One region of the Streptomyces sp. NPDC048442 genome, then DNA from elsewhere that is predicted to be linked to it. Evidence: riboswitches for the same ligand, from Rfam matches in the RefSeq annotation. Region 1 holds a riboswitch; each other region holds the start of a gene.

Region 1 (3,252 bases):
CGTCTGCACCACCCTGCTGATCAAGTCGGGCCGCCTCAAGTACGCCTGGGTGACGGCCGTTCCGCTCCTCTGGGACGTGGCGGTGACGCTCACCGCGAGCTGGCAGAAGATCTTCTCCGCCGACCCGAAGGTGGGCTTCTTCGCCCAGCGCGACGTCTACCAGGGCGCGCTGGACGACGGTCTTGAGAAGTTCAAACTCGCCAAGACCCGCGACCAGATGGAGACCATCGTCACCAACTCCACGGTCGACGGCGTCCTTTCGATCCTCTTCGCCGTGCTGATCGTGGTCGTCCTCTTCGAGGCCTGCCGCGCCTGCCTCAAGGCGATCCGCCACCCGGCGGCCGTCACGACCAGCGAGACCCCCTACGTGGAGTCGAAGATCGTCGCCCCCGCCTCGCTCTTCGCCACCAAGGAGGAGAAGGCGGAGCTGGTCGCGGCGGGCGTCGGCCCGGAGGGCAGACCGGCCGGCGGCTCGACCGGTGGCTCGACCGGTGGCCCGGCCGGTGGCTCGGCCGGTGGCTCGGCCGGTGGCTCGGCCAAGGAGGAGAGCAAAGCATGAGCACCGCGGCACTCCGGCACCAAATGTCCCGACTGCGTTGGTACGTACGGGAGTTCACCGGTGAGGCGGCGTACGACCGGTATGTCGTGCATACCAGGTCGCACGATCCTGACGCCGCCGTGATGACCCGCCGCGCCTTCGAGCGCGCCCGGACCGACGCCCGCGAGGGCAACCCGCGCGAAGGCTTCCGCTGCTGCTGAGCAGCGCCCGCCCGGCACTGCCGTACGGCCCGGCGTCCCGCCCCTCGATATGGGGTGGGGCGCCGGGCCGTCCGCGTTGCACACTGCGCCCATGGACCTCTCGATCAGGGCCGCCGAGCCCCACGAATACGCCGAAGCCGGCGAGATCACCGCCCGCGCCTACCTGGACGACGGCCTCCTGGAGGGCGGCGAGGAGAACCCGTACGCGTCCGTACTGCGCGACGCCGCACCCCGGGCCGCCCAGGGCGAGCTGCTGGTCGCCGTCGACACCGACGGCACTCTCCTCGGGACGGTCACCTACGCTCCCCAGGGCAGCCCCCTCCAGGACATCGCCGTGCCCGGCGAGGCCGAATTCCGCATGCTCGCGGTCGCGCACCGGGCCCGTGGCCGCGGGGCGGGCGAAAGCCTCGTACGCGCCTGTACGGCCCGCGCGAAGGCCGAGGAGGGGGTCGTACGCGTGGTGATGTCGACCCAGCCGACGATGCGCGGCGCACACCGGATCTACGAGCGGCTGGGCTTCGTACGAACCCCGGAACGGGACTGGGAACCGATGCCCGGACTATCCCTGTTGACGTACAAACTGGAGCTCTAGCGCCCTTCTGCGCCACTTCCACTGGAGAAGTGTTACGGCGCGCGACACTAGATGTGGTGGGTTCTTCAACGAGGACCCACCACATGTATGCTCGTGCTCGCTGTCGTCGCAGGGGAATCCGGTGAGAATCCGGAACTGTCCCGCAACGGTGTGTCATGTGCGCTTTTGCGTACCGCCAAGTCCGAGGACCTGCCGACAGCGCATCCGGCTCGACCGAACCGGATACCGATACGTCCGGGCCTCGCGATTGGGCCGGTGGACGCCAGGCGACGCGTGCCCTTTTCCCGGGTGCCGTGTGCCCGCGCGCCCCCTCCTCCGCAGGCCCCGCGCCGAGCGAGGGAGAGCCCCCACGTGACCATCGCGCCAGTCGATCCGGCCACCCAGGCAGTACAGGGCAACGAAGGAAACCAGGACGCGCCCGGGACCGCGCTCCTGCGCACCCTGACCGACCTGACCGCCGACCTTCCCGACACCGACCCCGGCCGGGTCGCCGCCGCCGCCCTGCGTGGGCGCAACGCCCGTTCGGACGCCGCCGAGCTGCGGGAGCTCGCCACCGAGGGCGCCGCGGGTCTCATCTCCGAGGACCCGGCGTACTCGCGCCTCGCGGCCCGCCTGCTCGCCCGTACGATCCGGGACGAGGCGGCCACCCAGGGCGTCAACTGCTTCTCCGAGTCCGTCGCCGTCGGTCACCGCGAAGGGCTCATCGCGGACCGTACGGCCGACTTCGTCACCAAGCACGCGGCGGCGCTGGACGCGCTGATCGACCTGGCAGGCGACGACCGCTTCGAGTACTTCGGCCTGCGCACGGTCTACAGCCGCTACCTCCTGCGCCACCCCCTCACCCGCCAGGTCGTCGAGACCCCGCAGCACTTCATGCTGCGGGTGGCCTCCGGCCTCGCCGAGAACGACTCCGACCGGGCTCTCGCCGAAGTCGCCTCCCTCTACCGGCTGATGAGCCGCCTGGACTACCTGCCGTCCTCGCCGACGCTCTTCAACTCCGGCACCCGCCACCCCCAGATGTCGTCCTGCTACCTCCTCGACTCCCCGATGGACGAGCTGGACTCGATCTACGACCGCTACCACCAGGTCGCACGCCTCTCCAAGCACGCGGGCGGCATCGGCCTCTCGTACTCGCGCATCCGCGCCCGCGGCTCCCTGATCCGCGGCACCAACGGGCACTCCAACGGCATCGTGCCGTTCCTGAAGACCCTGGACGCCTCGGTCGCGGCCGTGAACCAGGGCGGCAGGCGCAAGGGTGCCGCCGCCGTCTACCTGGAGACCTGGCACGCGGACATCGAGGAGTTCCTGGAGCTCCGCGACAACACCGGTGAGGACGCCCGCCGTACGCACAACCTGAACCTCGCCCACTGGATCCCGGACGAGTTCATGCGCCGCGTGGACCAGGACGGCCAGTGGTCCCTGTTCTCCCCCGCCGACGTCCCCGAGCTGGTGGACCTGTGGGGCGACGAGTTCGACGCCGCGTACCGCAAGGCCGAGGCCGAGGGTCTCGCCAAGAAGTCCATGTCGGCGCGTGAGCTGTACGGCCGCATGATGCGCACCCTCGCGCAGACCGGCAACGGCTGGATGACCTTCAAGGACGCCTCCAACCGCACCGCCAACCAGACGGCGGAACCCGGCCACACGGTCCACTCCTCCAACCTCTGCACCGAGATCCTCGAAGTCACCAACGACGGCGAGACCGCCGTCTGCAACCTCGGCTCCATCAACATGGGCGCCTTCGTCCTGGACAGCGGCGAGATCGACTGGGACCGGCTGGACAAGACCGTCCACACGGCCGTCACCTTCCTCGACCGCGTCGTGGACATCAACTTCTACCCGACCGAGCAGGCCGGGAACTCCAACTCCCGCTGGCGCCCCGTCGGCCTGGGCGCCATGGGCCT
Region 2 (3,252 bases), on a different contig from region 1:
CGGGAACCACGCGCTGTGGCTGGCGCGTTACAGCTCCTCGCCGGGTGCGCTGCCGGCCGGCTGGTCGTACTGGACCTTCTGGCAGTTCAACAACGCCCGGGGCGCACTTCCGGGTGACCAGAATCTCTTCAACGGGTCGCTCGGCCGGTTGAGTGCGTTCACTCGTCGTTGACTCCCGTGCGAGGACCCGCCCGCGCCGCCGTTCCGGTGAAAGCGGAACGGCGGCGCGGCGTTTCGGGTCACCGGGACGCCCTGCCCAGTTCACCTTCCGTTCACTCGGGTTGCTTACGTTCCAACAGCCACTGACCTCAAACGATTGCCTGGGTAAATGGAACACATCACGCTCCTTCTCGGAATCGTGATCGTCACCGCTCTCGTGTTCGACTTCACGAACGGTTTCCACGACACTGCCAACGCGATGGCCACCACCATCTCGACCGGCGCTCTCAAACCCAAGACGGCGGTGGCCATGTCCGCCGTGCTGAACCTCGTTGGTGCTTTCCTCTCCGTCGAGGTCGCGAAAACGATCTCCGGCGGGCTCATCAACGAGAGCGGCATCACGACAGAAGTGATCTTCGCGGCGCTCGTCGGCGCGATCCTCTGGAACCTGTTGACCTGGCTGATCGGCCTGCCGTCCAGTTCCTCCCACGCACTCTTCGGCGGCCTCATCGGCGCCACCCTGATGTCGGTGGGCACCTCCGGCGTCAACGGCAGCGTCGTCATCACCAAGGTGCTGCTGCCCGCCATCGCCGCGCCGATCGTGGCCGGCATCGCCGCCTACCTGGCGACGCGGCTCACCTTCAAGCTGGCGAGCAAGACCGACGAGAAGGCCACCGCCAAGGGCTACCGGGCGGGCCAGATCGCCTCCGCCGGTCTCGTCTCGCTCGCGCACGGCACCAACGACGCACAGAAGACCATGGGTGTCATCACCCTGGCCCTGGTCACCGGCAACGTGCTGGCGCCCGGCTCCAACCCGCCCCTGTGGGTCATCGTCTCGGCCGGTGTCGCCATCGCCGCCGGTACCTACCTCGGCGGCTGGCGCATCATCCGCACCATGGGCAAGGGGCTCACCGACCTCCGTCCGCCGCAGGGCTTCGCCGCCCAGACCGGCGCCGCGACGGTCATCCTGGCCTCCTCGCACCTCGGCTTCTCCCTCTCCACCACCCAGGTCTGCTCCGGCTCCGTGATGGGCGCGGGCCTCGGCCGCAAGGGCGGCGTGGTCCGCTGGTCGACCGCGACCCGGATGTTCGTCGCCTGGGGTCTGACGCTGCCGGCGGCCGGTCTGGTCGCCGCCGCCGCGGAGTACCTGACGGGTCAGGGCGCCTGGGGCGTCACCGCCGTGGCGGTCCTGCTGGTCGCGGGCTCGGGCCTGATCTACGTCCTGTCGCGCCGCAAGCCGGTCGACCACACCAACGTCACCGCCGACGACCTGGACGCCCCGGCGACGGCCCCGGCAGCGCCCGCGGCCGAGCCCGCGGGCGTCGTCACGACCGCCATGGCGGCGGTCTCCCCTCCCCCGGCCGGTGTGTTCCCGCACGAGGTCACGCACTCCGCCACCGGCGACATAAAGGCCACCCTCCACTCCCCCGCCGAGGCGGCCCGCCCGGCCGCTTCGGTCTAAGGACGCACCCGACATGAACATCGACTGGGCAGCTCTCGGCACCGTCTTCGGTGTCAGTCTCGTGGCCACCGTGGGTCTGGTGGGCCTGTTCACCCTCGGCATCGTGGGCCTCTCCAAGCAGGCGAGCGCCGCCGCTTCGGGCGGCTCCGTGGCCATGGCGCGCACCGGCGCGTACGCCTGCTTCGCGCTGTGCGCGGCGGCCGTGGCGTACGGGATCTTCCTGATCGTCGCCTGAACCCGCGCGTCGTCGGCACCACCCGTCGTCGCCCGCACCACGCTTCACCTCACCGCCCCGTGCCTCGCGCGCGGGGCGGTTCTGCGTACGCCCCCGAGTTCCGCGGAGCGGCGCAGGTCAAGCCCAGGTTGACGGGTGTTCTCGGGGCGTGGTGGACTGCCGGAGCCAATACGGCGGCATGGAGAGGAAGCCGGTGCGAATCCGGCGCGGTCCCGCCACTGTCACGTACCGACCCACCCGGTCGTACGGAAGCCAGGAACTCCCAGCCGCTCGTCACGTCGAACCAGGGCGCGGACCCTGAGTTAAGGACACATCACCATGCCCGGCTGCGGAACCCGCAGTTCAGCCACCCCCTGCCCGAGTCCCGCCCGCGTCTTCGCGTACGGCGCCGCCGCCGGACTCCTCGGCGACCTCCTGCTCGGCGACCCCCGGCGGGGCCACCCCGTCGCCGCTTTCGGACGGGGAGCGGGCGCGGTGGAGCGGATCCTGTGGCGCGACCACCGCGGCTGGGGCGCACTGCACACCCTGGTCTGCGTCGGCGGGGCCGCCGGGGCGGCGGCCGTCGCCGCGCGCGCCGTACGCCGCTCCCCCGTCGCTTCGGTCGCCCTGACCGCCGCCGCCACCTGGTCTGTTGTCGGCGGTACGTCGCTGGGGCGCGAGGCCCGTGCCATCGGCGGAGCCCTCGCCTCCGGTGACCTCGACGTCGCCCGCGAGCGGCTGCCGCACCTGTGCGGGCGGGACCCGCAGGCCCTGGACGGGCAGCAGATGGCACGCGCGGTCGTGGAGTCGGTCGCCGAGAACACCTCGGACGCGGTCGTGGGCGCACTGGTGTGGGGCGCGGTCGGCGGCGTGCCCGGTCTGGTGGCCTTCCGGGCGGTGAACACCCTGGACGCGATGGTCGGCCACAAGTCGGCTCGCCACCGGCGCTACGGGTGGGCCTCGGCCCGCCTCGACGACGTGGCGGGCTGGCCCGGCGCCCGGCTGACGGCCGCGCTGGCCGTGCTCGCCGGGGACGATCCCCGGGGTGCGGTACGGGCCTGGCGCGCGGACGCCGCGAAGCACCCGAGCCCCAACGCGGGGCCGGTGGAGTCCTCGTTCGCCGGCGCCCTGGGCGTCACGCTCGGCGGGACGCTGTCGTACGCGGGACGCGTGGAGCACCGGGCCGTGCTGAACGGGGAGACCGGGCGGCCCGTCGCCGTACCGGACATCGAGCGTGCGGTGCGTTTGTCGCGCCGGGTGAATCTGCTGGCCCTGGCCGTGTGTGCGGCGGGGCGGCTGGCGGCCTCGTACGTGAAGGGACGTAACTCATGAGTGGCGGCGGGCTGTTGGTCGCGGGGACCACGTCGGACGCGGGAAAGAGCGTGGTCACGGCGGGGATCTGCCGGTGGCTGGTGCG
Region 3 (3,252 bases), on a different contig from region 1:
ACAGGATGGGCGCACCGGCCCGCAGCGCGGCCCTGGCGTCGGCCACCACGTTCGGGCTGAACACGAGGTCCTGCACGAGGTCGACCATGCCGCAGGCGTGGATCATACGGACCGCGACCTGGCTGACGTCGGCGGGCAGGCCCGCCAGGTCCGCCTCGGCGCGGATCGTGGCGAAGGACTGGCGGTAGATCGCCGGTCCGTCCTTCTCGTACTGATGCACTGTGCTGTCGCTCTCTTCTGCGGATGCGGATGCGGATGCGGATGCGGTTACGGATTGCGGATACGGACGTGATGGATCGGAAGGGTGGTGCAGGCGGTGCAGCGGTGTCAGTCCCGCGTCCCGCGAGCGGCCGCCACCGTGGCGGACAACGCGTGCGAACCTCCGGGAACGAGGACCGGCTCGTCGCGGATACTGCCCCTTACGACGGCGACCTCGTGGCCCTCGGCTGTGGCGACCACGTCGACCCGGTCACCGTGCGGATGCCCGCACCGGCGCGCACACCCGGACCAGTAGACAGGAAGCGCCCCGACAGGTCCCACAGCGGCCCCCGCCAGGGCCCGTACGTCGGAGAGGGACTTCGCACAGCCGGGCCGGCCGATGCAGGCGCCGACACCGGTCCAGGGCGAGTCCGCCCCGATGACCAGACCGGCTTCGCCCAGCGCGTGCAGCGCACCGGCGGCCCGTTCCGGGGCGACCCCGGGCACGACGACGCCGCGCCACGGGGTCAGCCGCAGCGTCCCGTCACCGTGCTGCCCGGCGGTGTCCGCCAGCAGCCGCCACTGTGCCGCGGTGATACGCCCGAGGGGCACGCCCACGGACAGGGCCGCGGTGGCACGCCCCGCCCCGGTCACGATGCCGGGCCCGGGAGCCGCCGCCGCACGGGGCCGTGGGGGGCTCGGAGCGAGCTCCGCGCCGACACCGGCCGACCGCAGCGCCCGTACCACCTCCATGAGGAGCGCGTCGGCGCCGTCGGGCAGATCGGCCACCCGCCAGGTGCCCGCGTCCGGCGCACTGTCGAGGAACGTTTCGGCGGCGACCAGCGCGGCCCGCGCCGCCTGTCCGTACGGGACGAGCACCGCCTCCCGCGCCGTACCCATGCGCAGCAGCGCCCGGTCGCCGTCGTGAGCCGGGAGTTCCCCGTCGCCGCCTTGCGCCGGCAGCCTGTCGCCGCCCCGCGCCAGCAGCGTCACGTCGCCGCCCAGTGCGTCCACGTCGCCGCGGCCGTCGTCGAGAGCGAACAGGAACCGCCCCGACAGCGCCGCCGCCCGGTCGCTCCCGCACAGCAGCCCGTCGAGCTCCGACAGCCACGGACCGACGTCGGCCCGCCCCAAGTTGTCGAGTCCCGACAGGGGAGAGGCCACGATGTTCCGTACCCGCTCGTGCCGTTCGGAGGGCAGCAGCCCCGATCCGCCCAGCACCCGGGCCAGTTCGCCGCCGCAGTCCGCCGTCAGGGCGCGCAGCTGCACATTGCCGCGGGAAGTGAGGTGAATGTCACCATCGCCCCACCGCCCGGCCAACTCACCGAGCGCATCGGCCTGTCCCGCGGCCAGCACGCCACCGGGCACGCGCACCCGCGCCAGCGCCCCGTCGTCCGCGCGGTGCAGCCGCAGGGACCCCGGGCACGCGTCACCACGGGTCCTGGCAGAGCTCTCTCCCGCGGGCAGCGGCGAAATGGCAGGTGGGGACATGGCGGCGAGCATACCGACCCGCACCCGGCCGCCGTTCGACAACCGGGTGCCGCCGCCTTGACCCGGGGCCCTAATATGCCTGGTGGCGGGCCTTCGGGCCCGTTGTCGCCACCGAAGGCGACAGAGGAGGAAGCCCGGTGCGATTCCGGCGCGGTCCCGCCACTGTGAGTCCGGCCCACCGGCCGGACGAGTCAGGAACTCCTTTCCCCAAGCTCCCGGCTCCGGCCGGGCGGGGGAATCCATCGACGATCACCGCCCGGGGCGTGGACACCCCGAGGAAGGCCCGACGCCGCATGATCCTGCTCCTGTCGACGTCCGACACCGACCTGCTCAGTGCCCGTTCCTCGGACGGCCCGGTCAGCTACCGCTACGCCAACCCCTCCCGGCTCCCGCTGTCCGACCTCCCCGAGCTCCTCGACGGCACCGACCTCGTCGTCGTGCGCCTCCTCGGCGGTGTCCGCGCCTGGCAGGACGGCCTCGACCAGGTCCTCGCCACCGGCCGCCCCGTCGTCGTCCTCACCGGTGAACAGGCCCCGGACGCCCAGCTGATGGCAGCCTCCACCGTCCCCGTCGGCATCGCCGCCGAGGCCCACGCCTACCTGGCGCACGGCGGCCCCGCCAACCTGGAGCAGCTCGCCCGGTTCCTCTCCGACACCGTCCTGCTCACCGGCCACGGCTTCGAGTCGCCCGCACCCGCACCCTCATGGGGGCCGCTGGAGCGCACGGCCCGCGAGGTCGAGGGACCGACCGTCGCGGTCCTCTACTACCGCGCCCACCACATGAGCGGCAACACCGCCTTCATCGACGCCCTGTGCGGCGAGATCGAGGCCGCCGGAGCCCGGCCGCTGCCGCTGTACGTCGCCTCGCTGCGCACCCCCGAGCCCGAACTCATCGACGCACTGAGGGCCGCCGACGCCATCGTCACCACCGTCCTCGCCGCGGGCGGCACCCGCCCCGCCGAGGCATCGGCCGGCGGCGACGACGAGTCCTGGGACGCGGGCGCCCTCACCGGCCTCGACATCCCCATCCTCCAGGCGCTCTGCCTGACCAGTTCGCGCAGCGACTGGGAGGACAACGACGAGGGCGTCTCGCCGCTCGACGCGGCCAGCCAGATCGCCGTCCCCGAGTTCGACGGCCGCCTGATCACCGTCCCGTTCTCCTTCAAGGAGATCGACGAGGACGGCCTGCCCGCGTACGTCGCCGACACCGAGCGCGCCGCCCGCGTCGCCGGAATCGCCGTACGCCACGCACGACTTCGGCACATCCCCAACGCCGACAAGCGCATCGCCCTCGTCCTCTCCGCGTACCCGACGAAGCACTCCCGGATCGGCAACGCGGTCGGCCTCGACACCCCCGCCAGCGCCATCGCCCTGCTCCGCCGCCTCAAGGAGGAGGGCTACGACTTCGGTACCAAGGAGATCCCCGGCCTCGTCTCCGGCGACGGCGACGAACTGATCTACGCGCTCATCGAGGCCGGCGGCCACGACCAGGAATGGCTCACCGAGGAGCAGCTGGCCCGCAACCCGGTCCGCATCCCGGCCGCCGACTACCGGCGCTGGTTCG

What was found. Region 1 has a riboswitch for cobalamin ahead of AB0D18_RS17440 (ribonucleoside-diphosphate reductase subunit alpha). Riboswitches for the same ligand answer to the same signal wherever they lie in the genome.
Region 2: another riboswitch for cobalamin. It lies ahead of AB0D18_RS11070 (cobalamin biosynthesis protein); the one in region 1 lies ahead of AB0D18_RS17440 (ribonucleoside-diphosphate reductase subunit alpha).
Region 3: another riboswitch for cobalamin. It lies ahead of cobN (cobaltochelatase subunit CobN); the one in region 1 lies ahead of AB0D18_RS17440 (ribonucleoside-diphosphate reductase subunit alpha).

Annotation. Positions count from the first base shown of each region.
Region 1 covers NZ_JBEZKB010000010.1:86,248-89,499, forward strand. Annotated here, with positions in the region: gene AB0D18_RS17425 (carbon starvation CstA family protein) at 1-559, shown strand, start outside; gene AB0D18_RS17430 (YbdD/YjiX family protein) at 556-759, shown strand; gene AB0D18_RS17435 (GNAT family N-acetyltransferase) at 851-1,351, shown strand; cobalamin riboswitch at 1,422-1,563, shown strand; gene AB0D18_RS17440 (ribonucleoside-diphosphate reductase subunit alpha) at 1,703-3,252, shown strand, end outside.
Region 2 covers NZ_JBEZKB010000005.1:346,246-349,497, reverse strand. Annotated here, with positions in the region: gene AB0D18_RS11085 (lysozyme) at 1-172, shown strand, start outside; gene AB0D18_RS11080 (inorganic phosphate transporter) at 329-1,621, shown strand; gene AB0D18_RS11075 (hypothetical protein) at 1,635-1,856, shown strand; cobalamin riboswitch at 2,000-2,138, shown strand; gene AB0D18_RS11070 (cobalamin biosynthesis protein) at 2,175-3,167, shown strand; gene AB0D18_RS11065 (cobyric acid synthase) at 3,164-3,252, shown strand, end outside.
Region 3 covers NZ_JBEZKB010000011.1:220,007-223,258, reverse strand. Annotated here, with positions in the region: gene AB0D18_RS19210 (precorrin-8X methylmutase) at 1-220, opposite strand, end outside; gene AB0D18_RS19205 (hypothetical protein) at 328-1,701, opposite strand; cobalamin riboswitch at 1,779-1,906, shown strand; gene cobN (cobaltochelatase subunit CobN) at 1,983-3,252, shown strand, end outside.